DNA from 4 places in the Micromonospora sp. C97 genome. Region 4 is predicted to be linked to each of the others. Evidence: riboswitches for the same ligand, from Rfam matches in the RefSeq annotation. Region 4 holds a riboswitch; each other region holds the start of a gene.
The links. Region 4 has a riboswitch for cyclic di-AMP ahead of KBX26_RS33070 (NlpC/P60 family protein). Riboswitches for the same ligand answer to the same signal wherever they lie in the genome.
Positions count from the first base shown of each region.

Region 1: another riboswitch for cyclic di-AMP. It lies ahead of KBX26_RS11805 (hypothetical protein); the one in region 4 lies ahead of KBX26_RS33070 (NlpC/P60 family protein).
Region 2: another riboswitch for cyclic di-AMP. It lies ahead of KBX26_RS06495 (hypothetical protein); the one in region 4 lies ahead of KBX26_RS33070 (NlpC/P60 family protein).
Region 3: another riboswitch for cyclic di-AMP. It lies ahead of KBX26_RS12775 (C39 family peptidase); the one in region 4 lies ahead of KBX26_RS33070 (NlpC/P60 family protein).

Region 1 covers NZ_JAGPXU010000006.1:147,903-153,302, reverse strand. The annotation lists gene KBX26_RS11815 (AAA family ATPase) at 1-475, shown strand, start outside; gene KBX26_RS11810 (cation diffusion facilitator family transporter) at 582-1,499, shown strand; cyclic di-AMP (ydaO/yuaA leader) riboswitch at 1,641-1,772, shown strand; gene KBX26_RS11805 (hypothetical protein) at 1,778-2,842, shown strand; gene KBX26_RS11800 (hypothetical protein) at 2,984-3,493, shown strand; gene KBX26_RS11795 (SRPBCC family protein) at 3,686-4,156, opposite strand; gene KBX26_RS11790 (1-phosphofructokinase family hexose kinase) at 4,345-5,322, shown strand; gene surE (5'/3'-nucleotidase SurE) at 5,319-5,400, shown strand, end outside.
Region 2 covers NZ_JAGPXU010000003.1:30,142-35,541, reverse strand. The annotation lists gene KBX26_RS06505 (MarR family winged helix-turn-helix transcriptional regulator) at 1-71, opposite strand, end outside; gene KBX26_RS06500 (carbonic anhydrase) at 296-1,015, shown strand; gene KBX26_RS06495 (hypothetical protein) at 1,072-2,091, opposite strand; cyclic di-AMP (ydaO/yuaA leader) riboswitch at 2,096-2,226, opposite strand; gene KBX26_RS06490 (YibE/F family protein) at 2,393-3,763, opposite strand; gene KBX26_RS06485 (copper-translocating P-type ATPase) at 4,074-5,400, shown strand, end outside.
Region 3 covers NZ_JAGPXU010000007.1:69,357-74,756, forward strand. The annotation lists gene KBX26_RS12760 (acyltransferase) at 1-367, shown strand, start outside; gene KBX26_RS12765 (hypothetical protein) at 460-882, shown strand; gene KBX26_RS12770 (hypothetical protein) at 1,012-1,782, shown strand; cyclic di-AMP (ydaO/yuaA leader) riboswitch at 2,067-2,208, shown strand; gene KBX26_RS12775 (C39 family peptidase) at 2,441-3,289, shown strand; gene KBX26_RS12780 (hypothetical protein) at 3,363-4,400, opposite strand; gene KBX26_RS12785 (alpha/beta fold hydrolase) at 4,537-5,283, shown strand; gene KBX26_RS12790 (CDP-glycerol glycerophosphotransferase family protein) at 5,288-5,400, opposite strand, start outside.
Region 4 covers NZ_JAGPXU010000019.1:40,986-46,385, forward strand. The annotation lists gene KBX26_RS22440 (C40 family peptidase) at 1-353, shown strand, start outside; gene KBX26_RS22445 (N-acetylmuramoyl-L-alanine amidase) at 409-2,391, opposite strand; cyclic di-AMP (ydaO/yuaA leader) riboswitch at 2,627-2,762, shown strand; gene KBX26_RS33070 (NlpC/P60 family protein) at 2,776-3,816, shown strand; gene dcd (dCTP deaminase) at 3,874-4,452, opposite strand; gene KBX26_RS22460 (pyridoxamine 5'-phosphate oxidase family protein) at 4,552-5,109, shown strand; tRNA gene KBX26_RS22465 (tRNA-Gly) at 5,370-5,400, shown strand, end outside.

The sequences.
Region 1 (5,400 bases), on a different contig from region 4:
CCAGGCGCTGGGCCGGCGTAAGCGACACGAGTTCACGCTGACCACGAACTACCGCAACTCGTCGGAGATCTTCGCGGTGGCGGCGGCGGAGATCCGCCGGCTCTACCCCGACCTGCCGCTGCCGACCGCCGTCCGCTCCACCGGGGTCGAACCGGTCGAGCTGGTGGTGCCGGCCGCCGGGTTGGAGACCGCGACCGTCGAGGCCGCCGCCGGCCTGCTGGCCGAGGTGGAGGGCACGGTCGGGGTGATCACGCCGGTCCCCCGCCGTGACGAGGTCGCCGGTTGGCTCGGCGCGCTCGGCGCGCCCAGGTTGCAGGTGGTGACCAGCCTGGAGGCCAAGGGCATGGAGTACGACGCGGTGGTGCTGGTCGCCCCGAGCGAGATCCGGGCGGATCCGGGCGCCGGGGTACGCACCCTGTACGTGGCGCTCTCCCGGGCCACCCAGCGGCTCACCACCATCGACCCGACCGGCTGACCTGCGCGGACCGCCGCCAGCGCGAGGCATCACCCGTACACTTGCACACATAGCGATGTGAGCATACATTTGACCGGGTCCCGGCCGGCGGCGGAAGGTGAATCTCGTGGGCGCAGGTCATGACCACCACCATGGGTCCGTCGCCAATGCCGCACACCAGCACCGGGGTCGACTCTGGGCGGCGTTCGGGCTGCTCGCCACCCTGATGGTGGTCGAGGCGGTGACCGCCCTGCACACCGGCTCACTCGCCCTGCTCTCCGACGCCGGGCACATGTTCACCGACGTGCTCGGCATCGGGATGGCGCTCGCCGCGATCACGGCGACCCGGCGGGCCACCAACGACCCGCAGCGCACCTTCGGGCTCTACCGGCTCGAGGTGCTCGCCGCGCTGGCCAACGCCGTCCTGCTCTCCGGCGTGGCGATCTACGTGGTGATCGAGGCGATCCGTCGGTTCGGCGACCCGCACCAGGTCATCGCCGGCCCGATGCTCGCGGTGGCCGTGCTCGGTCTGCTCGCGAACATCGCCGCCTTCGCCCTGCTGCGCGCCGGGGCCCGGGAGAGCATCAACCTCCAGGGCGCCTACCTGGAGGTGCTCGGTGACCTGCTCGGCTCGGTCGGCGTCATCGGGGCGGCGCTGCTCATCACCGTCACCGACTGGTGGTGGGCGGACCCCCTGGTCGCGGTCGCCATCGGCGTGTTCATCCTGCCGCGCACCTGGCGGCTGGCCCGCGCCGCTATCCGCATCCTGGTGCAGGCCGCCCCGGAGCACCTCCAGGTCACCGCCGTGCACGATCGGCTGGCCGCGGTGCCCGGCGTCGTCGAGGTGCACGACCTGCACGTCTGGACGCTCACCTCGGGCATGGAGGTGGCCTCCGCACACCTGACCATGGCGCCCGGGGCGGAGGTCGGCGCGGTGCTCACCGCGGCGCGTACGGCCCTGCACGACGACTTCCGCATCGAACACGCGACGTTGCAGATCGAGCCGGGCGCCGCCTCCGGCGCGTGTGGCTCCATCGAGTGGTGACGACCTTTTCGGAGCATTGCTCACTTTTAAGGTAATTTTCCGTGGTGACGCACGCACCGTCCGTCACATTGGCTGCAGCGGCCCCACCGGCACCGGTAGGCTCGGTCCCGGCCTCCACCAGGCGGCGCCTCCCGGCGCCGGTGGCGGTCGCCGCCTAATCGCCCAACCGGGCGAACCGGGGAACCATGTTCCTGGGGTGCATCCGCGTCAGCGGTAGGGATCTTCCGTCCCGAACCCGTCAGCTAACCCGGTCGGCGGCTGACGGAAGGACATGCGCAGTGGCACCAGCACGACCACCCGCCGCCCGACTGGCGGCCCTGATCGTCGCGATGTTCGCCCTCGGCGTCGCGCTTCCGGCCGGCACCGCCTCGGCCGCTCCCCCGACCGGCCTGCGGGCCGCCGCACCCGACTCCGACGAGGAGGGCGGCACCCCGGCGTTGCGCGCCCAACTCGAGGCGGCCAGCAAGGGCTACCTGGACGCCAAGCGAGCCCTGGACACCTCGGTACAACGGCAGAAGCAGCTCACCACCCAGCTGAAGACCATCGAGGTCGAGATCGACCAGCGCAACGGCAAGGTCGGCGAGATCGCCGAGGTGGCGTACCGGACCGGACGACTCGGCGCGATGTCGGCGCTGCTCAACAGCAGCACCCCGGAAGGCTTCATGGACCGGGCAGCCGCCCTGGACGCGGTGGCCGCCAACGAGGACCGGGTGCTGCGCGACCTGCTGAAGAGCAAGGACCAGGCCACCCGCACCCGGGTCGCACTGGACGGCGAGATCATTGAACAGCGCAAGCAGGTCGCGGTGATGGCCAAGCGCAAGGAACAGGCCGAACGGGCCCTGACCGTGGCCACCACACCCAAGACACAGAGCACCGCCGACACCGGCTCCAACCGGGGCACCTCCACCGCCAACGCGACGGCCGCGCCGCGCAACTCCGACGGCTCCTGGCCTTCCGAGTCGTGCAGCGTGAACGACCCCACGCCGGCCAGCGGCTGCATCACCCCCCGTACCCTGCACGCGCTCAACCAGGCCAAGGCGGCGGGCTTCACCCGGTACGTCTCGTGCCACCGCCCCAGCGGCTCCGGTGAGCACCCGAAGGGCCGGGCCTGCGACTTCGCCGCACAGAAGGGCGGCTTCGGCGGAGCCGCGACCGGCGGCGACAAGACCTACGGCAACAACCTGGCCGCGTACTTCATCCGCAACGCGGACCGGCTCGCCGTGCTCTACGTGATCTGGTACAAGCAGATCTGGCTGCCCAGCAGCGGATGGAAGTCGTACAGCGGGGCGCACGGGACCCCGTCCACCGACCACACCAACCACGTACACCTGTCGGTCTACTGACCCACGCGTGGAGATGCCTGTGAGTCATCGTGATGACTCACAGGCATCACCCGCGTCCGGGGCCGGCTACGTCGCCGGGCGTACCCCTGATGTCGTCGCTCGGCGGACGACCCGGCCGGGGCCGGCGGGCAGCATCGCGGTATGCCTCGGATCCGACCCACCACCCGCAAGGCGCTGCTCACCCTGCACCTCGTCACCTCGCTCGGCTGGCTCGGCACCGACCTGGTGCTGCTCACCCTCGGCATCGCCGTGCAGCGGGGCGCCGACCCGGCGGTGGTCTACCCGGTCACGGCCCTGATCGGCACGGTGCTGTTCGCGCCGCTGAGCGTCCTGGTCTGGCTGATCGGAGTGGCCAGTTCGCTGCTCACCCCGTGGGGCCTGCTGCGGCACCGCTGGGTGCTGGTCAAGCTCGTGCTCACCACCGTGATGGTCGGGCTGGTGCTGTTCCTGCTCACCCCGAACCTGCGCCACGCCGGAGCGGTCGGCGCCGCCCTGCCCGCCCGGGATCGCGCCGACCTGGTCATCGCGCCGGCCGTGTCGACCAGCCTGATGATCATCGCGACGGTGCTCTCCACCTACAAGCCGTGGGGCCGCCGACGCACCGCCGCAGCCACCGTCGCCGGCCGCGGCCGCGCCACCGCACGGCCCTAACGACCCCCGCCCACCCATGACGCTCGTGGCCGGCGCCCACCCATGATCGCGCGTGGCCGGCGCCCACCCATGATCGCGCTCGAACCAGGATGTAGTGGCCTCGATGCGACAGGAGGCCACTACATCCTGGATTGAGCACGATCATGAAGCGGGGTGGCGGGCCGGGGCGGGGGCGCAGGGCGGGGCGGAGGGTCAGGCCGAGGGCGGTGGGGGTTCGCCGGTGCGGTCGAGGGCTGCGCCCAGCCGGGTGGCGAGGGCGAGGTGGGCGGCTCGGGCCTGGCGGAACGCGTACCGGAACAGCGGCGTCGGCGCCGTCAGGGTGATCTCCACGTCGATGCGGACCAGGCCGTCGGGCTCGGCGCGCAGTCGGGTGTGGTTGCGCACCGTGGTCGCCGGCCACTGGCGGGCCACCATGACGATCTCGTCGGTCTCGCTGATCAGCACGTCCGCGTGGTACGTGGTCCGGAAGCGCAGCGGGCCGGCCACCAACCGGTCGTTGATCGTGTAGCTGGCCCGGGCCCCGGGCCGGGGCGGCACCCGGCGGACCTGGACGATCAGCGGATGCAGCTCGCCCTGCCGGGTCAGGTCGCTGAGCAGCGCCGCGGCCTCGGCTGGTGAACTCCGGGCCTGGACGGTGTAGCTGAAGGTATCGCTGCTGAGCACACCGTCTCCCGCCGCCGTTGGTCGCCCGATCGTCCCGTACCGATGTCCGGCTGGCAACGCCCGATCGCACCCGACGCCGCGCCGGGCCGGGCCGATGCGGCGAGCCGCCACCATCTGCCCCATTAAGCTCAGTTAGTGCGAAATCTTCCGAAGATGCCGGAGCGCGGCCACCTGTACGGGGACAACCGATGAGCGGGCACGTGATGGTCTTCGCGCCCACTCCACAGCTGACGGTGACCGTTGACCAGCCCAACGATCACCCCGAGCTGCACCTGCACCCCGGCGGGCAGGGCGTCTGGCAGTCCCGGATGGTGATCTCCCTCGGTGTCGACGTGGTGCTCTGCACCGCCCTCGGTGGTGAGATCGGCCAGGTGCTGGAGCCGCTGCTGGTCAGCGAGGGCGTGGACCTCAAGGTGGTGGTCCGCGACTCCGGCAGCGGCGGGTACGTGCACGATCGCCGGGACGGCTCCCGGCAGGAGATCGTCGACGTACCCGGGCAGCCACTGAGCCGGCATGAGATCGACGAGTTGTACAACCTCGCCCTCGGTGAGGGCCTGCGGGCCTCGGTGAGCATCCTCAGTGGACCCAACGAGCCCTGGCTCGTACCGGCCGACCTGTACCGACGCTTCGCCGCCGACCTCGGCGCGAACGGCGGCCGGGTGGTGGTCGACCTCTCCGGCGATCACCTCGGTTCGGTGCTGGAGAGCGGGGTGTTCTTCCTCAAGGTGAGTCACGAGGAGTTGATCCGCGACGGCCGCGCCCGCAGCGACGACACCGTGGAACTGACCCAGGCCATGTACGAGTTGCACGCGGGCGGCGCCGAGACCGTCGTGGTGAGTCGCGCCGACCAGCCGGCGTTGGCGCTCATCGACGGGGAGTTGTTCCAGGTCGAGATGCCCCGACTGGAGGCCGCCGACCCGCGCGGCGCGGGCGACTCGATGACCGCCGGAGTGGCGGCCGTCGTGGCCCGGGGCGGGGACATCCGCACCGCCATCCGCACCGGCGCCGCCGCCGGCGCGCTGAACGTGACCCGGCACGGCCTGGGCACCGGACGACTGGACTCGATCACCGGCCTGGTGGACCGGGTCCGACTGGTGCCGGCGGACAGCCGGCAACAGGAGCGGACCACCCCGGACGAGTTGGCCGACCGGGTGGCCGAGCGATGACACTGCGAGTGTTGATCACCAACGACGACGGGATCGCGGCGCCGGGCATCCAGGCGCTGGCCTGGGCGGCCCGACAGC
Region 2 (5,400 bases), on a different contig from region 4:
ACGTGCCCGTGATTGGTGAGGAACGTCCAGTTCCGCCCGCCGTCGGTGTCGCCCGTCACAGTGCTCGCCATCGTTGACCGCCCTTCCGGATGTCCGCCTGCTCGCGGAGAGTCTTGTCCGCCCCGCCCTGGGAGGGTTGCCCAGGGGGCGACCGGGGTCAACGTATGAAATCTAAATCACGCATACCTTGACGCATCTTAGCGTGCGTGTGACGGTGGAGCGCGACTGAGCGCCCGCCGCCCGGTCGGCGGAAAGTCGGTCTGACCAGGTGAGATGCGTCGAGACGAGGTGCGGGATGAGTCATGCCGGGAACGCCGGTGGTCAGCCGGGTACGCAGCGGACCACCGATCGAGCGCCAGTGCTCAGTGAGCCGAGCCGGGCGTACGCCGAACTGGTCGCCGGCAATCGACGCTTCGTCGGCGGCGCGCCACACCATCCCAACCAGGACGCCGGGCACCGGGCCGCCGTCGCCGACGGGCAGCACCCGTTCGCGGTGATCGTCGGCTGCTCCGACTCCCGGCTGGCCGCCGAGATCATCTTCGACCGCGGGTTGGGTGACCTGTTCGTGGTCCGCACGGCCGGGCACACCGCCGGCCCGGAGGTGCTCGGCAGCGTCGAGTACGCGGTGACAGTGCTCGGCACTCCGCTGGTGGTGGTGCTCGGTCACGACCTGTGCGGTGCGGTGCAGGCCGCCCGGGAGTCCGCCGCGACCGGCACCGCGCCGAGCGGCCACCTGGGCGCGGTGGTCGACGCCGTGCTGCCCAGCCTTCGCCGGGCCGAGGCTGAGGGCGTGGACGACATCGACGGCATCGTCGACATCCACATCGCACAGACCGTCGAGACGTTGCTCGGGCAGTCCCCGGTGCTGGCCGACGAGGTGGCCCGGGGGCGGTGCGCGGTGGTGGGGATGTCCTACCGGCTGGCCGCCGGGGCGGTACGCCCGGTTGCCGCCGTGCCGGCTGGCTTCGCGACGCTGGACACCCCGGCCGACCCGGCTGCCCCTGCCACCGTGTGACATGACGAGGGCCGCTCCGCGTCACGCGGAACGGCCCTCAACCGGGGTCGTACGGGTCAGAGCAGCGACATGTGGACGTGGTCGGTGTGGTTCGACGGCCCGCTGTACGAACTCCAGCCGGTGGCCGGGAACCAGATCTGCCGGTTCCAGATCACGTAGTAGATGCCGAGCCGGTCGGCGTTACGGATGAGGAACGCGGCGACGTTGTTGCCGTACGTCCGGGTGTCGTTGTTGTGCCACGGGGAGAAGCCGCTCTTCTGCAGCGACCAGTCGCAGGCGCGGCCCTTCGGGTGCTCCCACGGCCCGCCGGGGCGGTAGCAGCCGACGAACCGGTTGAAGCCGGCCCGCTTGACCTCCTTGTACGCGTGCAGCGTGCGGGGGGTGACGCAGCCGGACGTGGTGGGGTCGTTCTCGCTGCACGACTGGGGCTTCCAGTCGCCGTCGGCGGTGCGACCCGGGCCGATCTTCGCGACCGGGGAGGTGGCGTCCACCAGGCCGCCGGTGAAGCCCTTGCCGCCGACGAGGGAGAGCGCCTTGTCGGCCTCGCTCTTCCGCTTCGCCATCAGGGCGGTCTGCTTCTGCTGCTCGCGGACCTCGGTGTCGAGGGCCAGCTTGGCCTGCTCGGCGCGGGCCTTCACCTCGTTGACCTCGGAGAGCTTCTTCTCGTTGACCATGTTCATCTCGTCGAGCACCGCGGCGCGCTGGACGAACGAGTCGGGGGCGTCGCTCTCCAGCAGCATCGCGATCGCGCCGATCCGGCCGGTCCGGTAGGCCTGGGCGGCGATCTGCCCGACCTGCGGGGCCAGTGCGGCCAGGTCGGCGTTGGCCCGGTCGACCTCGGCCGCCAACTCGCTCTGCCGCTTCTTGGATTTGTCCAGCTTGGACTTGGCGGCGGAGTAGTCGCGGTTGGCCTGCTCGATGACGTCGTTGAGCAGCTTGGGCTCGCCGTCCTCCTCGTGCCCGGACGGTGTGGGGTTCGTCGGGGCGGCGTGCGCCGGGAGTGGCCCGGCGAACACGGTCAGTGCGGCGATCACGGCCACCACGGGTGTCAACCAGCGGCGTAGGGGTGCCGTCACAATGTTCCCTTCCGTCGACCGCCGACCGGGTTAGCTGACGGGTTCGGGGCGGAAGCGGCCCCTACCGCTGACGCGGATTCACCCCACGTACCTGGGTCCCCGGCTCGCCGGTTGGCGATTGGGCGGTGGCACCGCAGGCGCCGCTTCGCGCCTTCATCGGTGACCGGCAGCGAGGTTACCCGAGAGTCGACCGGCTGAGCTACGCCTGGATGCCGACCAAAAGCGTCATTTCGCCATAGCGTTGAGTGACCAGTGACGTGGTTCTCAGGGTGGTTGCCCGATCTGGTCACGCTGAGGAGTGTCACCATGCCGTATCCGTGCTCCTGTTCGACTCCGGCCACCGGTCGGCGGCCTCGGGTGGGGGTGCGGCCCGCTGCCGGTCCGGCTCGTTGGAGCCGGCCGTTCGCGGTGAGCTGAGGGCGGCGAGTGCCTCGCTGCGGTCCGGCTGGGGGCGCGCGGCGGGAGCGTCGGCCGGCGGCACGGCGTCGGTACGCCCGGCGGCGGTCACCACCGCGGCCAGCCCGGTGGTCAGCGGCACGGCGGCGATCAGACCGAGGGTGGCGACCGCGCTACGGACGATCTCCTGGGCGAGGAACTCACTGGTGAGGATCTGCCCGATCGGTCGCGCGTCGGCGGTGAGCAGGAGCAGCAGGGGCAGCGACGCGCCCGCGTACGCCAGAACGATGGTGTTGACAGTGGAGGCGATGTGCGCGCGGCCGACCCGGGTGGCCGCCCGGTACAGCTGCAACCGGGTGAGGCCGGGGTTGGCGTTGGCCAGTTCGGTGACGGTGGCCGCCTGGGTGACCGTCACGTCGTCGAGCACCCCGAGCGATCCGATGATGATCCCGGCGAGCAGCAGTCCGTGCAGGTCGACGTCGCCCTGGAACATCGACAGGGTGGTGGCGTCTTCGCTGCCGAAGCCGGTGAGGTGGGTGGCGGCCGTGGCGATGGTGGCGAGTACGCCGGTCAGCACCAGGCTGCCCAGGGTGCCGAGCACGGCGACCGAGGTCTGTGCGGTGACCCCGTGCGTCAGATAGAGCACCACGAACATGATCAGGGCGGCGCCGACCACCGCCACCAGCAGGGGTGACCTGCCGGCACCGATACCCGGCAGCACGAAGGTGAGCAGGATGGCGAAGCTGGCGGCCAGTCCGGCGAGCGCTGCCAGACCCCGCCACCGACCGAACGCGACGATCGCGGCCGCGAAGACCACCGCCAGCCAGATCATCGGGGTGCCGCGTTGGTGCTCGGCGATGTTCCAGTTGCTGGTGCTGGGATCGGTGGGATCGGTCAGCTCGACCAGGATGACCTCGTCGCCGACCTCGACCCGGGGTGCGCCGGGACCGTCCGGCACCGGCGTCCGTACCTGCTGGCCGGCGGTCGGCCCGTCGTCCACCCGGACGTCGACGGTGCCGCACCGTCCGTTGCCGACCCTCGGGGTGCCCTCGGGGACCGACGGCGCCGGCGGGCACGGCTCGTTCACCACCCGGGTGACAGTGCCGGGGTAGCGCGGCACGTCAGCGCCGCCGTCGGTCTGCGGTGACCCGCCGCGCGGCCAGAGCAGCACCGCGGCGAGCACGGTGGCGACGAAGAGGGGTACCACCGTCACGACGAGGATCCGTCGCACCCTCGGTGGGGCGGACGGAGCCGGGCGGGTGTGGTCGGAACCCAAGGCGAGACTCCCAACGATCCGGTGCGGGGTACGGGTCAGCGAGCCGGGCGGTTCACCGTTTCGGTGGAAACGCGGCGGTCGGCGGGACGATTCGCTGCCTGACGACCGCTTGATCACGGACGGTCAGTGCTCGGCCCGGCCGGTCGGAGCCGACGTCACGTCGTGGCGGCGACAGTGCCCGACTGTGCGGCGGCATCCGGAGGGCCATCGGGGGAGATGCTAGCCAGCCGGTGGCGGGGTCGCAGGTCGTGGCGGAGTGTCGGTGGCCGAATCGCTCGCGTGGCGGCCCTCGGACCGGCATGTTGGAGCTATGCCCGCTCCGTCGCCGTCCGACCCCGACCATCGGCACGCCGGACCGGTGCCGCACGAGAGGCCCGCCGGGCATTCCGATCATTCCGGGCACGACAAGCACGCCGGGCACGATCCGGCGATGTTCCGCCGCCGGTTCTGGGTCTGCCTGGTGTTGACCGTCCCGGTGGTGCTGACGAGTCATCTCGTGTCGGACCAGCTGGGCCTGGCCTTGGACGACGTGCCCGGCCGGTCCTGGGTGGGCCCGGTGCTCGGCTCGGTGGTGTTCTGGTGGGGCGGTTGGCCGTTCCTGGTCGGCGCGGTCCGGGAGGTGCGGGACCGGGCGCCGGGGATGATGCTGCTGGTCGCGATGGCGATCACCGTCGCCTACACCGCGTCCCTGGCGACCAGCGTCGGCGCGTTCGACCTGGACTTCTGGTGGGAGTTGGCCGCGCTGGTCACCATCATGCTGCTCGGGCACTGGCAGGAGATGAAGGCCATCGGGCAGGCCCGGGGGGCGCTGGCGGCGTTGGCCGCGCTGCTACCGGACGAGGCCGAACGGGTGGCGGCGGACGGTCGGGTCGAGGCGGTGCCGGTGGCCGGTCTGCGGATCGGCGACGTGGTGCTGGTCCGGCCGGGAGGTCGGGTGCCGGCGGACGGTCGGGTCGTCGAGGGCGGCGCCGAGCTGGACGAGTCGATGATCACCGGCGAGTCGCGACCGGTCGTCCGGTCGACGGGCGACCGGGTGGTGGCCGGCACCGTCGCCACCGACTCGGCGATCCGGGTACGCGTCGAGGCGGTGGGTGAGCAGACGGCCCTCGCCGGCATCCAGCGGATGGTCGCGCAGGCGCAGGGCTCGGGTGGGCGCGCCCAGTTGCTGGCCGACCGGTTCGCCGCCGCGCTGTTCTACCTGGCCACCGGCACCGCCGTGCTGACCGTGCTGGTCTGGACCGCGCTCGGTCAGCCGGACGAGGCGGTGGTCCGTGCGGTCACCGTCCTGGTGATCGCCTGCCCGCACGCGCTGGGTCTCGCCATCCCCCTGGTCGTCGCGCTCTCCACCGCGCTCGCCGCGCGGTCCGGGATCCTGGTCAAGGACCGACTGGCGTTGGAACGGATGCGGACCGTCGGCGCGGTGCTCTTCGACAAGACCGGCACCCTGACCCGGGGCGAGCACGGGGTGACCGGCCTGGTGACGGTGCCTGGCGTCGAGCGGGACGAGGTGTTGCGGATCGCGGCCGGCGTCGAGTCGGAGAGCGAACATCCGTTGGCCCGGGCGATAGTGGCGGCGGCCGGGTCGACCGGCCCGGCCCGTGCCGCCGAATTCCGGTCGCTGCCGGGCCGCGGGGTGC
Region 3 (5,400 bases), on a different contig from region 4:
CCGGCCGTTGATCTGGCTCGGTGAGGTCTCGTTCGCCTTCTATCTGGTGCACGTGCTGGTGATGACGAGCGTGCTGCGCTGGAGCGGGGACTGGGGGACCGGCTTCGCGGGCTGGCGTGGGCCCGCCGTGGTGCTCGGCTTCCTGGTGGCGAACCTGATCCTCGCCGGGCTGCTGCACCGCTTCGTCGAGACCCCGATGATGCGCCGGCTCGCACCGCGCCGTCCGGCCCGGCCGGCGCCCGTCCCCCGGCAACGCGCGGCCGGTGCCCCGACCGCCGGTGACGGCGACGCCGAGGGCGGGGCCGCGGGGGCCGCCGACGAGGTCGGTTTGGCCAACGGCCGATCACCGTACGCCGACCGGCGCTGACAGCGTCCACCCTGGTCAAACGGGTCGGCGCGGCGCGATCCGACACGCCCGTGGTCGGTGCGCCCGCCTCGGCGTGACGGTAGCGTGGGGATGTGCTTCCGGTCGCGTTCACCTGTCCGCTGTGGTGGGTGGCGCGCTGGGCGACGCGGGTGCTGACCAGCCTCGCCGTCGTCGCGGCCCTGGCGCTCGGCGCAGGCCCGGCCACGGCCGCCGCGTCGACGCCCAGCCCGGTGCCACCGTCGAGCGTGGTGTCGGCCTCCGTCGCCGCCGGGCCGCTGGCGGCCTCCGGTCGGCACGTCGGGGCGCACGCTGCGGCGCGCCCGGCAGCGGCGATCCCACCGGACGCCGTCGAGGAGGGCGTTCCCGCCTGGGCCGTCGACTCGCCCGGGGCGCTCCCCGAGGAGCACTGCGTCACCGCGACCGGCGTGCTTCCGGTCCGCGCGGCGGAGTCCGACCGGCTGCCCCTCGTCGACAGTGCGAGCGGTCGGGCCTGCCGGGCCCCACCCCGGCGCTGAGCCACCGGGACGATCGTCCCGCCGCCGCGCCTGTCGCCCCACCCGCTTCCCACCCGCCGACCGGTGGCCCGCCGTGGCCCGCCGGCCGGTGTGGCCCCATCGCACTGCTCTCTCCCCGAGGTGCCGACCATGGAGACCGCCGTCTTCTACCAGTTCGTGACCGAGGTGCCGCGAGCCGCCGCCATCTGGTCGACCCTGGTCCTGCTGACCCTGGGCCTGCTCACCGTGCTGGCCGCCCGCCCCGAACGGGACCGGCCCGCCGACGACCCGCTCCCGGCAGCGCCCACCGCCCGGGAGGTGGCCGCCGCCGAGGCTGCCGACCTGCGCCGCTACGCCGAGGAGGTGGCCGTCGCCGCGGCCGGCGCGGCGACGACAGCCAGGCGGAGACGTGCCGCCTGGCTGAGCGCCCAGGAGCAGATGGAGCGGGCCTGGACCGGGTACGACGCGGCGGACACCGCCGCGCGTCGCTTCGCGGGCGCCGGGGCGCTGCCCACCCCACGGACCCCGCACACCCCCGCCGAGTACGCGGCCCGGGAGCGCTATCTGCACCGGGCGGCGATGGCGGCGTACTGGCGGGGTGACCTGAGCATGGTGCAGCTCGGTGACGTGTTCGGGCACCGGCACGGCTGGGATCCCCGACGCCACCCGGTCGAGCAGGAGGTGTTGATCAGCCGGGTGGTCCGGGATGCGCGGCTGGCCGACTACCAGGCGGCCGCCGTCCGTGAGCGGGCCGCCTGGCGTGACGCGGAGCTGGCCGCCGAGTCGGCTCGTACCCTCGCCGAGGAGGCGTACGCGGCGGCGGCCCGGCTGCGCCCGCACCCGGTGGCCGCCCGCCGGACGGTGGCGGGGGCGTTGCGCCCGGCCGTCGTGGCACGGTGGCGACCGGCCCGGGCGGGTTGAGCCCGATCTGTGATGTGAGGCCGGTCACGCAATTGTGAAATCGGACGTCCGGCACGAGCCGCGCCATTGTTCCCGCGATTATGGTCGCGTTCTTCGTCGCCTGTCCGGTTGTCGCCCGCAGGCGCGCCCGTAACCGGTTGTCCCATCGAGTCACATCATCGGCAATACGCGCAGAAATTGCCTCGCCGATTGAGGTTTACGCAGGTGAACCCGGCTTGGCAGGGCGCGGAGCCGCCAGTACTGTCGTCCTGTCCGATGCGGTAACCGATCGCAAGACGCGACGCCGCATCGACCCGCTTAATCGTGATCAACGAACCGGGGACCCATCAGTAAGTCCGGGGTGAATCCGCGAGCCACGGCCCGCGGTAGGGCGATCTTCCCGCCCGAATCCGTCAGCTAACCCGGTAGGCGGTGTCGGAAGGAGTCCCATCCTCGTGCAGCACCTTTCCACCCCTCGGTTGTTCCCTCGCCTCCACGGCGCGGCGGTGCACCCGCTCATTCGTCCAGTGACGGTGAGCTGACCCCCCGGGTCATCGCCTTCCCCGCCCGGCCACGCCGGGCGTTCCCCTGAGCGGTTCACCATCCGCGGACCACGGTCCGCGCGCTGGCGCCTGCCCGGATACCGGTCCGGCCCGGTGTGCCGCTCTCCCCCCGATCCGTGGAGGACCCCGTGAAGCACACCCTGCAGCGTCAGCTCCGCCGCCTCGCCACCGAGCGCCCGTACCAGATCGTTGTCGCCTCCGCCGCGGCTCTCGCCATCGCCACCACCGGCGGTGCCCTCCTCACCACCGCCGACGACGCCCCGGCCGACCAGCGCACCGCGACCACCGTCGCCGAGATGCGCAGCGACGTCGCCGCCTCCCGTGGCGACGTTCGGGACGCGTCCCCCTCGGCCAGCGCCGCGCCGACCACCGCCGCGCCGGCCACCAGCGCCGCGTCCCCCGCCGCGAAGGCCAAGAGCAACCCCGACCTCACCCGTAAGCCGACGCCCCCGAAGCCGCCCGCGACCAAGGTGCTCGACTACGACTACGAGGCGCAGAACACCTACTACAACTGCGGCCCGGCGGCCACCCGCAACGCGCTCAGCGCCGCCGGCATCGACCGCACCCAGGAGGAGCTCGGCGCCGAGCTGGGCACCACCGAGATGGGCACCAACTCGGCCGAGGACACCACCCGGGTGCTCAACGCCGAGGTGAAGGGCTCCCCGTACCGGACTCGGATGTTCCCCAGCGCGCCCAGCCCGGCGCAGATGGACCGCCTCCAGGCCGACGTGGTGAAGGCCATCACCGACGGCCGGGGCGTGGTGGCCAACGTCGTCGGGGACGCCACCGACACCGACGGCGGCTGGCACTCCTACGGCGGCGGGCACTACATCGCCGTCGTGGGCTACAAGGACAACGGTCGCACCGTGCGGATCGCCGACTCGGCCAACGCGGCCGACCCGTCGTACTGGATCACCACCATCGACCTGGCCAACTGGATCACCAGCCGGGGCTACTCCGCCTGACCCGGGCACGCCGAGGACCGCGGGCGTCGTCCCCCACAAGGGGCCGGCGCCCGCGGCGTCTTCGGCGGTGCGGTCAGTAGGTGATGAAGCCGTACAACGCCTTGTGGTTCGACTTCGTCCCGACCACGGTGTGGTCGACGGCGGACGACTGCACACTGCCCCTGACGAACAAGTAGTCGATCTTGCTGGAACCGTTGGTGGCCGCCGACCCGTACCCGGTCATGCCGTAGCCGCTGAGCGTGCCGGGGGCGATGCCGGTGCGGTTCGCGTCGATGCCCACCACGCGGATCGTCGACGCGTTCAGCAGCGTGGTCGCGTCCGCACCGAGGTGGATGCCGCTGTTGGCGATGCCCCGGTCGCCGTCACCGGCGCAGGCGTTCTGCCGGTTCTCCTGCGGCAGGTGCATCGTCGCGGCGAACACGCTGGTGCCGGTCGCCTTGATGGTGAAGCGCGCCGCGATCGCGCTGGTCCGCTTCCACTTGTAGTAGTCGGTGCTGTCCGGGTCACTGTTCGGCGGCTTGTACAGCGTGCACCCGGCGCCGTTCGCGTACGCCGTGCCCGGCTTGAGCCAACCCGCGCTCCAGTACTTCGAGATGTCGCCACTGGCGAGGTTGAGCGTGCGCTTGTTCCAGAGGATGGCGTTGGTCTGCTTCTTCTTCAGGTCGCCGAGCGACTGCGAGCTGCACTTGTGCGTGCTGCCCCACGGCTCCGGGTCGTCCCACGCCACGATCGCCCCGTAGCTGCCCGCCGGGTAGCCGAACTTCGCCGACAGCTGGTCGGCGTACGCCTCGGCCTGGCCGGTGCCGCGCACCTGCTGCACGATCAGGATGTCGGGCGCCACCACGCCGCTGGTGCCCGTGCGACCGGCGTCGTCGACCAGGATCGAGGTCAGGTGGTCCGGTCCGGAGATCCGGGTGCAGCTCCCGTCGGAGTTGTTCACCACCAGGTTCTCGATGTTGTTGTTGTAGACCCGCAGCACCCGGTCGGCCGCCGTGACCGCTGCGCCGTTCGGTGCGGCCACGTCCGATGGCGTCGCGGACGCCCGGTGCGGTACGCCGAGCGTGACGGCTGCCAGTGCCGCGACCAGCGCCGACCCGTACATCCTGTACACAGTGGCTCCCCTCGGGACGGAATCGACAGGTGGCTCTGTCCGTCCGGCCCGGAACTCTACAGTGGATCATTCTTTGGTGGGGGCGGCGTGGATGACGGCTCTCGTACCAGGCCGTGAACCGTGGGAGACTGCGGCCGTGGTGGATGAATCGGGTGGTCAAGCCGGTCGCGGGCGGGTCCTGCTGCTCCTGCACGGGATGGGCACGACCGGGGACGTCTGGTTGCCGTGGGCGCCTCTGCTGGAGCAGCGCTGGGCGGGGCGGTGGCTGGCACCGGACCTCGCCGGCCACGGCTGGGCGGCACCGCTTCAGTCGTACACGTTCGCGGGGTTCGCCGACCGGATAGCGCGCGGCCTGGCGCCCGGCGACCGGCTCGTCGTGCTCGGACATTCGCTGGGCGGGGTGGTCGGCCTCGCGCTGGCCGCCCGCGCCGCCGGTACGCCGGTGGACGCCGTGGTCGGGTTGGGCATCAAGGCCGTCTGGTCACCCGACGAGCTGACCCGCGCCGCCGACCTCGCCGCCCGCCCGATCAGTTGGTTCGCGACCCGCGCCGAGGCGGCGCGCCGCTACCTGCGGGTCTCCGGGCTGGCCGGCCTGGTGCCGCCGGACGACCCGGTGGTGGACGCCGGGCTGCGCCAGGTCGACGGCCGGTGGCGCCTCGCCATGGACCCGACCGCGTTCGCCGTCGGCGAGCCCGACCTGGCCGCGCTGCTGGCGGCGACCGACGCGCCGGTCGTGCTGGCGCGCGGGGAGCACGATCCGATGGTCACCGACGAACAGCTCAAGGAGTACGGCGTGCCGGTGGCCACCCTGCCCGGCCTCGGCCACAACGCGCACGTGGAGGACCCGGCGGCCGTGCTGGCGCTGCTCGACCCGTACCGCTGAGCGGCTATGCCGGGGTGGACGCGGTGAGCGTCTCGGCCGGTGCCAGCTCGCGCCGGGCGGCTGCCAGGAACGCCTCGGCGTACGACTCGGCGGGGAAGTCACCCAGGTAGCGGCGGC
Region 4 (5,400 bases):
TCAGCGAGGCGGCCCGTACCGCTATCAAGACCGCCTGCGGGAAGGTCGGCAAGCCGTACGTCTGGGGTGCCACCGGCCCGAACTCGTTCGACTGTTCGGGGCTGACCCAGTACGCCTACAAGGCGGCGGGGATCTACCTCACCCACCACACCGGTGACCAGTGGAACGAGGGCAAGGCCATCGCGCGGGCCGACGCCCGCCCCGGTGACCTGGTGTTCTTCTTCTCCGGCCTGAGTCATGTCGGGCTGTATCTGGGCAACAACCAGATGGTGCACGCGCCCCGCGCCGGCAAACCGGTGCAGGTGTCCAGCATCACCACCATGCCCATCGCCGGGTTCCGCAGACCCGGCTGATCCACCAGACGCGACACGACGGCCCCCGGTCACCGACCGGGGGCCGTCGTGGTTGTCAGCGGGGCGCGCCCACCGGGGACGGCAACAGCTGCACGTCGGCGAGGTCGACGTACATGATCCGGTGGCCGAACTGGATCTGCGCGTAGCGGTTCTTGCCGCGGATCACCGTCCAGTCACCGGGCGAGGAGCCGTCGAACGTGCTGGCCCGGTAGTACTCGCCGGCCAGCACCGCGCCGACGGCGTACCGCTGCCCGGCGGCCAGGGTGTACTGCAACGGCGAGATCGTCTGGTACGGCACCCCCTCCGGGTACGCCGCCTGCTCCGGGTACGCCCGTCCGTACACCGGGATGGTGGCCCGTCCGGGTTTCGGGGTGGCCACGACGCCGACGGTCCAGCTGGCGGTCGGCGCGGACGGCGGGTTGTGGAACCAGGCCCGCTGCCCGAGGTACCAGATCGCCGTCCAGTCGCCCTGCCGGCCGGCCAGCGCGTACGTCTGCCCGGCGGAGGCCCGGGCCCCGTGGTCGGACACGGCCATCGTGTTCGGGGTGCCGTCCGGGCGGAGCGCGACGTCGTTGACCAGCGGCGCGTCCGCGGACGGTGCGCTCCGGAGCACCACCGCCGAGGAGCCGCGCGGTGCGCACGGCACGCCGGCGGTGACGCAACCGGTGAACGCCGGCTGGTTGGTGGCGTAGTCGGGGTCGATGCGGACCAGCCCGGTGGCCGGGGTGCCGGTGTCCAGTCGGGGTGCGTGCAGCAGGTCGAAGTAGTGCGTCCAGTCCCAGTACGGCCCCGGATCCCAGTGCATTCCCCGCACCGTCGAGGCGACGGTACCGGGCACGTTGTCGTGGCCGATGATGTGCTGGCGGTCCAGTGGGATGCCCAGCCGCAGCGCCAGGTGCCGGACCAGCTTCGCCGAGGTCCGGTACATCGCCTCGGTGTACCAGGTCCCCTGCGCCGCGAAGCCTTCGTGTTCCAGCCCGATCGACTTCGCGTTGACGTACCAGTTGCCGGCGTGCCAACCGACGTCCTTGGTCTTCACGTGCTGGGCGATGTGCCCGTCCACCGAGCGCAGCGAGTAGTGCCAGCTGACGTAGGTCGGATCCTGGACGAGTTGCAGGGTCGTCGCCCAACTCGCCTCGGTGTCGTGGATGACGATGTATTCGATCTTCTGCCGGGCGGGCCGGTCGGAGAGGTCGTGGTTGCCGTAGTCCCCGTCGCCGAACGCCTCGTAGGGTGCCGGGATCCACTCGCACGAGATGGTGCGGGGGCACTCCACCCCGTCCGGGCGGGCCAGCCGGCGCAGGCCCAGCCGGTCCAACCAGGAACGCTCGGGCCGTACCGCGCGGGCCGGCAGGGTGATCCGCTGGCCGTCGTCGGTCACCCGGGACTGGCCCGCGCCGATGGTGGTGAAGACCTCGTCGGCGAAGGCCGCGGCGGCGTCGGCGCTGTCCGCGCCGGAGTAGCGGGCCACCGCGCCGTACCAGGCGGCCGGGTTGGTGTCGGCGCCGACCGGGGCGTCCAGCTCCCGTTGGTACGCGCTGAGCAGCGCCGCCCCACCCCGGATGTTGAGGCCCGCGTCGGTGCGCAGTGCCTCGGGGGCGACGCCGGTCAGCGTGGCGGCGGCGTCCACGGTCTGCAACGCGGCGGTGGACGGCGCGGGGGCCTCGACCGGTCGGGGCGCGGGCACCCGGGCGGGACGCGAGTCGTCGCCGCGCGGGTCCTCGGCACCGGCGTCGTGGTGACCGCGCCCGGGTAGGGCGGCCACGTGCCGGGCGTCGGTCAGGTGCATCGGGCCGTAGCCGCCACTGGTGCTCGGTGCGCCGGCGTTGGTGTCCCAGCGGGACTCCAGGTAGGAGACGGCGAGCAGCACGACTGTCGGCACCCCGTACTCGGTGGCCGCGGCGGCGTACTGCTGCTGACGGTCGGTGGTGGACGCGGCGGCGGCCGGGCCGACGGAGAGTGGCACCGTGGTGGCGGCGGCGACCACGGCGGCGGCGAGCAGTGCGCGCCAGCCCGTCGACAGGGTTGGATGGTGCATCGAACCCCCTAGATTCTCGCGGAGTGAGGTCAGGTCACCATCGCGCCGTCCGGGAGGTCAGGTCAATACCTTTCCATCTATCGAAGCGTGGGGAAAGAATTCTTCACACACGGTCGGTGACCTCGTCCAATCGGTACGGAGTGTCACGGCCGTGCGGGTTGCGGATCGGTAACAAGCGTCTCTACTCTGGTCATTCGTCGGGCCGACAGCAGCTCCGCCCAGCCCGGGCGGTAACGGACCGACACCGCCGAGTCGTTTCCGAGCGAACCGGGGACCCAGGTCCCTCGGGGTGAATCCGCAGCCACTGCGGTAGGGCGCCGACTTCCCGCCCGAACCCGTCAGCTAACCCGGTAGGCGGTCAGGAAGAAGGAGTACGGAACCCCGGTGGCACTCCATGCCCCGCGGCCGTCGTCCGAGCGGTCGGCATCAGCCGGCCCGACGTCGATCGTGCCGCGCCCACGCTGGTCCCGCTTCACCACCGCACTCGCCGCCCTGGCCGGCGTCGCCGTCGTCCTGACCGGCAGTGCCACGGCGGCCCACGCCGACCCGTCGGTCGCCGAGATCGAGCGCCAGATCGACGCCGACTGGAACAAGCTCGAACCGATCATCGAACGGCACAACGCCACCCGCGCCGACCTCGCCGCGAAGCGCAAGCAGGCCGACGCGCTGGCCGCCCGGATCACCCCGCTGGAGCGCCAGGTCGACGCCGCGATGGACAAGGTCAGCGCCCTGGCCGTACGCGCCTACAAGGGTGAGAACGTGTTGACCGTCAACGCGGTGCTGGGCAGCCGGTCGCCCAGCGAGGTGGTCGGCCAGCTCGAGATGCTCGACCGCTTCGCGCACAACCAGCAGAAGGACGTACGCGAGGTCGCCGACCTGCGCGACCAGCTGGCCGCGCAGAAGGCGCCGCTGGACGAGATGGTGGCCCAGCTGACCCGCACCGAAGCTCAGCTGGCGGCGAAGAAGAAGCAGATCAACGAAGAGATCGACCGCCTGCAGAAGCTGCGCCTCAAGGTGTACGGCAACGGTGGCGGTGGCCCACTGCGCCCGGCGCCCTGCCCGGGCAGCTACCCCGGCGGCGGCGCGGGCACCGCTGTCAAGTTCGCCTGCGCCCAGATCGGCAAGCCCTACGTCTGGGGTGCCGAGGGTCCGAACTCGTACGACTGCTCCGGGCTGATGCTGGCCGCCTGGGCGAAGGCCGGCGTGTCGCTGCCACACAACGCCGCCGCGCAGAGCCGCGTCACGAAGAACGTCAGCAGGGGCGACCTGCGCCCCGGCGACCTGGTCTTCTACTACAGCGACATCCACCACGTCGGCATGTACGTCGGCGGCGGCTGGGTGGTGCACGCCTCGCAGGCCGGTCAACCGGTCAAGATGAAGAAGGTCGACGACGGCCCGATCCACAGCTACGGCCGACCGGGCTGACCCGGGTGACGAGAGGGCCCGCCGCGATCCGTCGCGGCGGGCCCTCGTCGTCGTGGTTCAGCGGGTGGGCCAGGTGCGCCAGTGCTGCCAGGCGCGGCTCGGCGTCGGCCCCCGCTGGCCCTGGTAGCGCGAGCCGTAGACCACCGAGCCGTACGGGTGCTCGGCCGGCGAGGAGAGCCGGAAGATGCAGAGCTGCCCGATCTTCATGCCGGGCCACAGGGTGATCGGCAGGTTCGCCACGTTCGAGAGTTCCAGCGTCACGTGACCGGAGAAGCCCGGGTCGATGAAGCCGGCGGTGGAGTGGGTGAGCAGCCCGAGCCGGCCCAGGGAGCTCTTGCCCTCCAGTCGGCCGGCGAGCTGGTCACCCAGCGAGATGACCTCCAGCGTCGAGGCGAGCACGAACTCCCCGGGGTGCAGCACGAAGGGCTCACCGTCGGGGACCTCGACCGCCGAGGTCAGGTCGTCCTGCTGCATGGCGGGATCGATGTGGGTGTAGAGGTGGTTGTTGAAGACCCGGAACAGCCGGTCGAGTCGGACGTCGATGCTGGACGGTTGGACCAGGGTGGGCTCGAACGGCTCCAGGCCCAGCGTGCCGGCCTTGATCTCGGAGACCAGGTCGCGGTCGGAGAGCAGCATCGGACCACCATAGCCGCGTTGCCGAAAGTGCCCGGATTCGGTGCCGGTGACCAGCGCGTCGAGGTCGCTGCTCGTACATTTGTTCGATAGAATGCTCACATGGCTTCCTGGTCCGAATTCGCCGCCGACGAGCCCCGACTCGCCGACGGGATCCGCGTTCTCCTCCAGCAGTACGGGCCGGGCTTCGGCTATCTGGCCACGGTCCGCGCCGACGGCGGGCCCCGCGTCCATCCGGTCTCCCCGGTCATCACCGCCGAGGGGCTGTTCTGCTTCATCATCGACTCGCCCAAGCGCCGTGACCTCGAACGGGACGGCCGCTACGCGCTGCACTCGTTCCCGGCCGAGGAGAGCGACGACGAGGCATACGTGGCAGGGCGGGCCCGTCCGGTGACCGATCCGGTCCGGGTGGCGCAGCTGGCGCAGAGCGCCCGCGCCGAGCCGCAGGTCGACTGGCGGCTCTTCGAGTTCACCATCGACGTGGCGATGCTTACCCGCCGTGAGCAGCACATCGCGGGCGTTCCCGGCCTCGCGCCGGGTCGGCCGGCCGTGCGGGTCTGGCTCGACCCAAACGCCCCGTCGGCGGTGGCCACCCCGTTGGCCGTCCCGCCGACGCGCCCGACCCGCCTCAGCCGTGACGTCCAGTGCACGGCCGCCTGACCACGACTGGAAGATCATCGGTGTCGGCTCCGTCCTCACGGAGCCGACACCGGGCTGTACGTACGCCCGCCGCCGGCACCCCGCATGATCAACTCGGTTTCCGTGAAACCGCGGTATCCCGGCGCTTCGGACGCCCCGATTTTCAGCAAGCCGAGTGGATCAACCCGGGTCGGCCAGGGTTGTGCGGTATGCGGACACCCGCGGCTGGCGGGGGTACCTGGGTGCACGGGCTCGACGACTCGGGTACAGTGGTGCCGCTTGCGGGTGTAGTTCAATGGCAGAACATCAGCT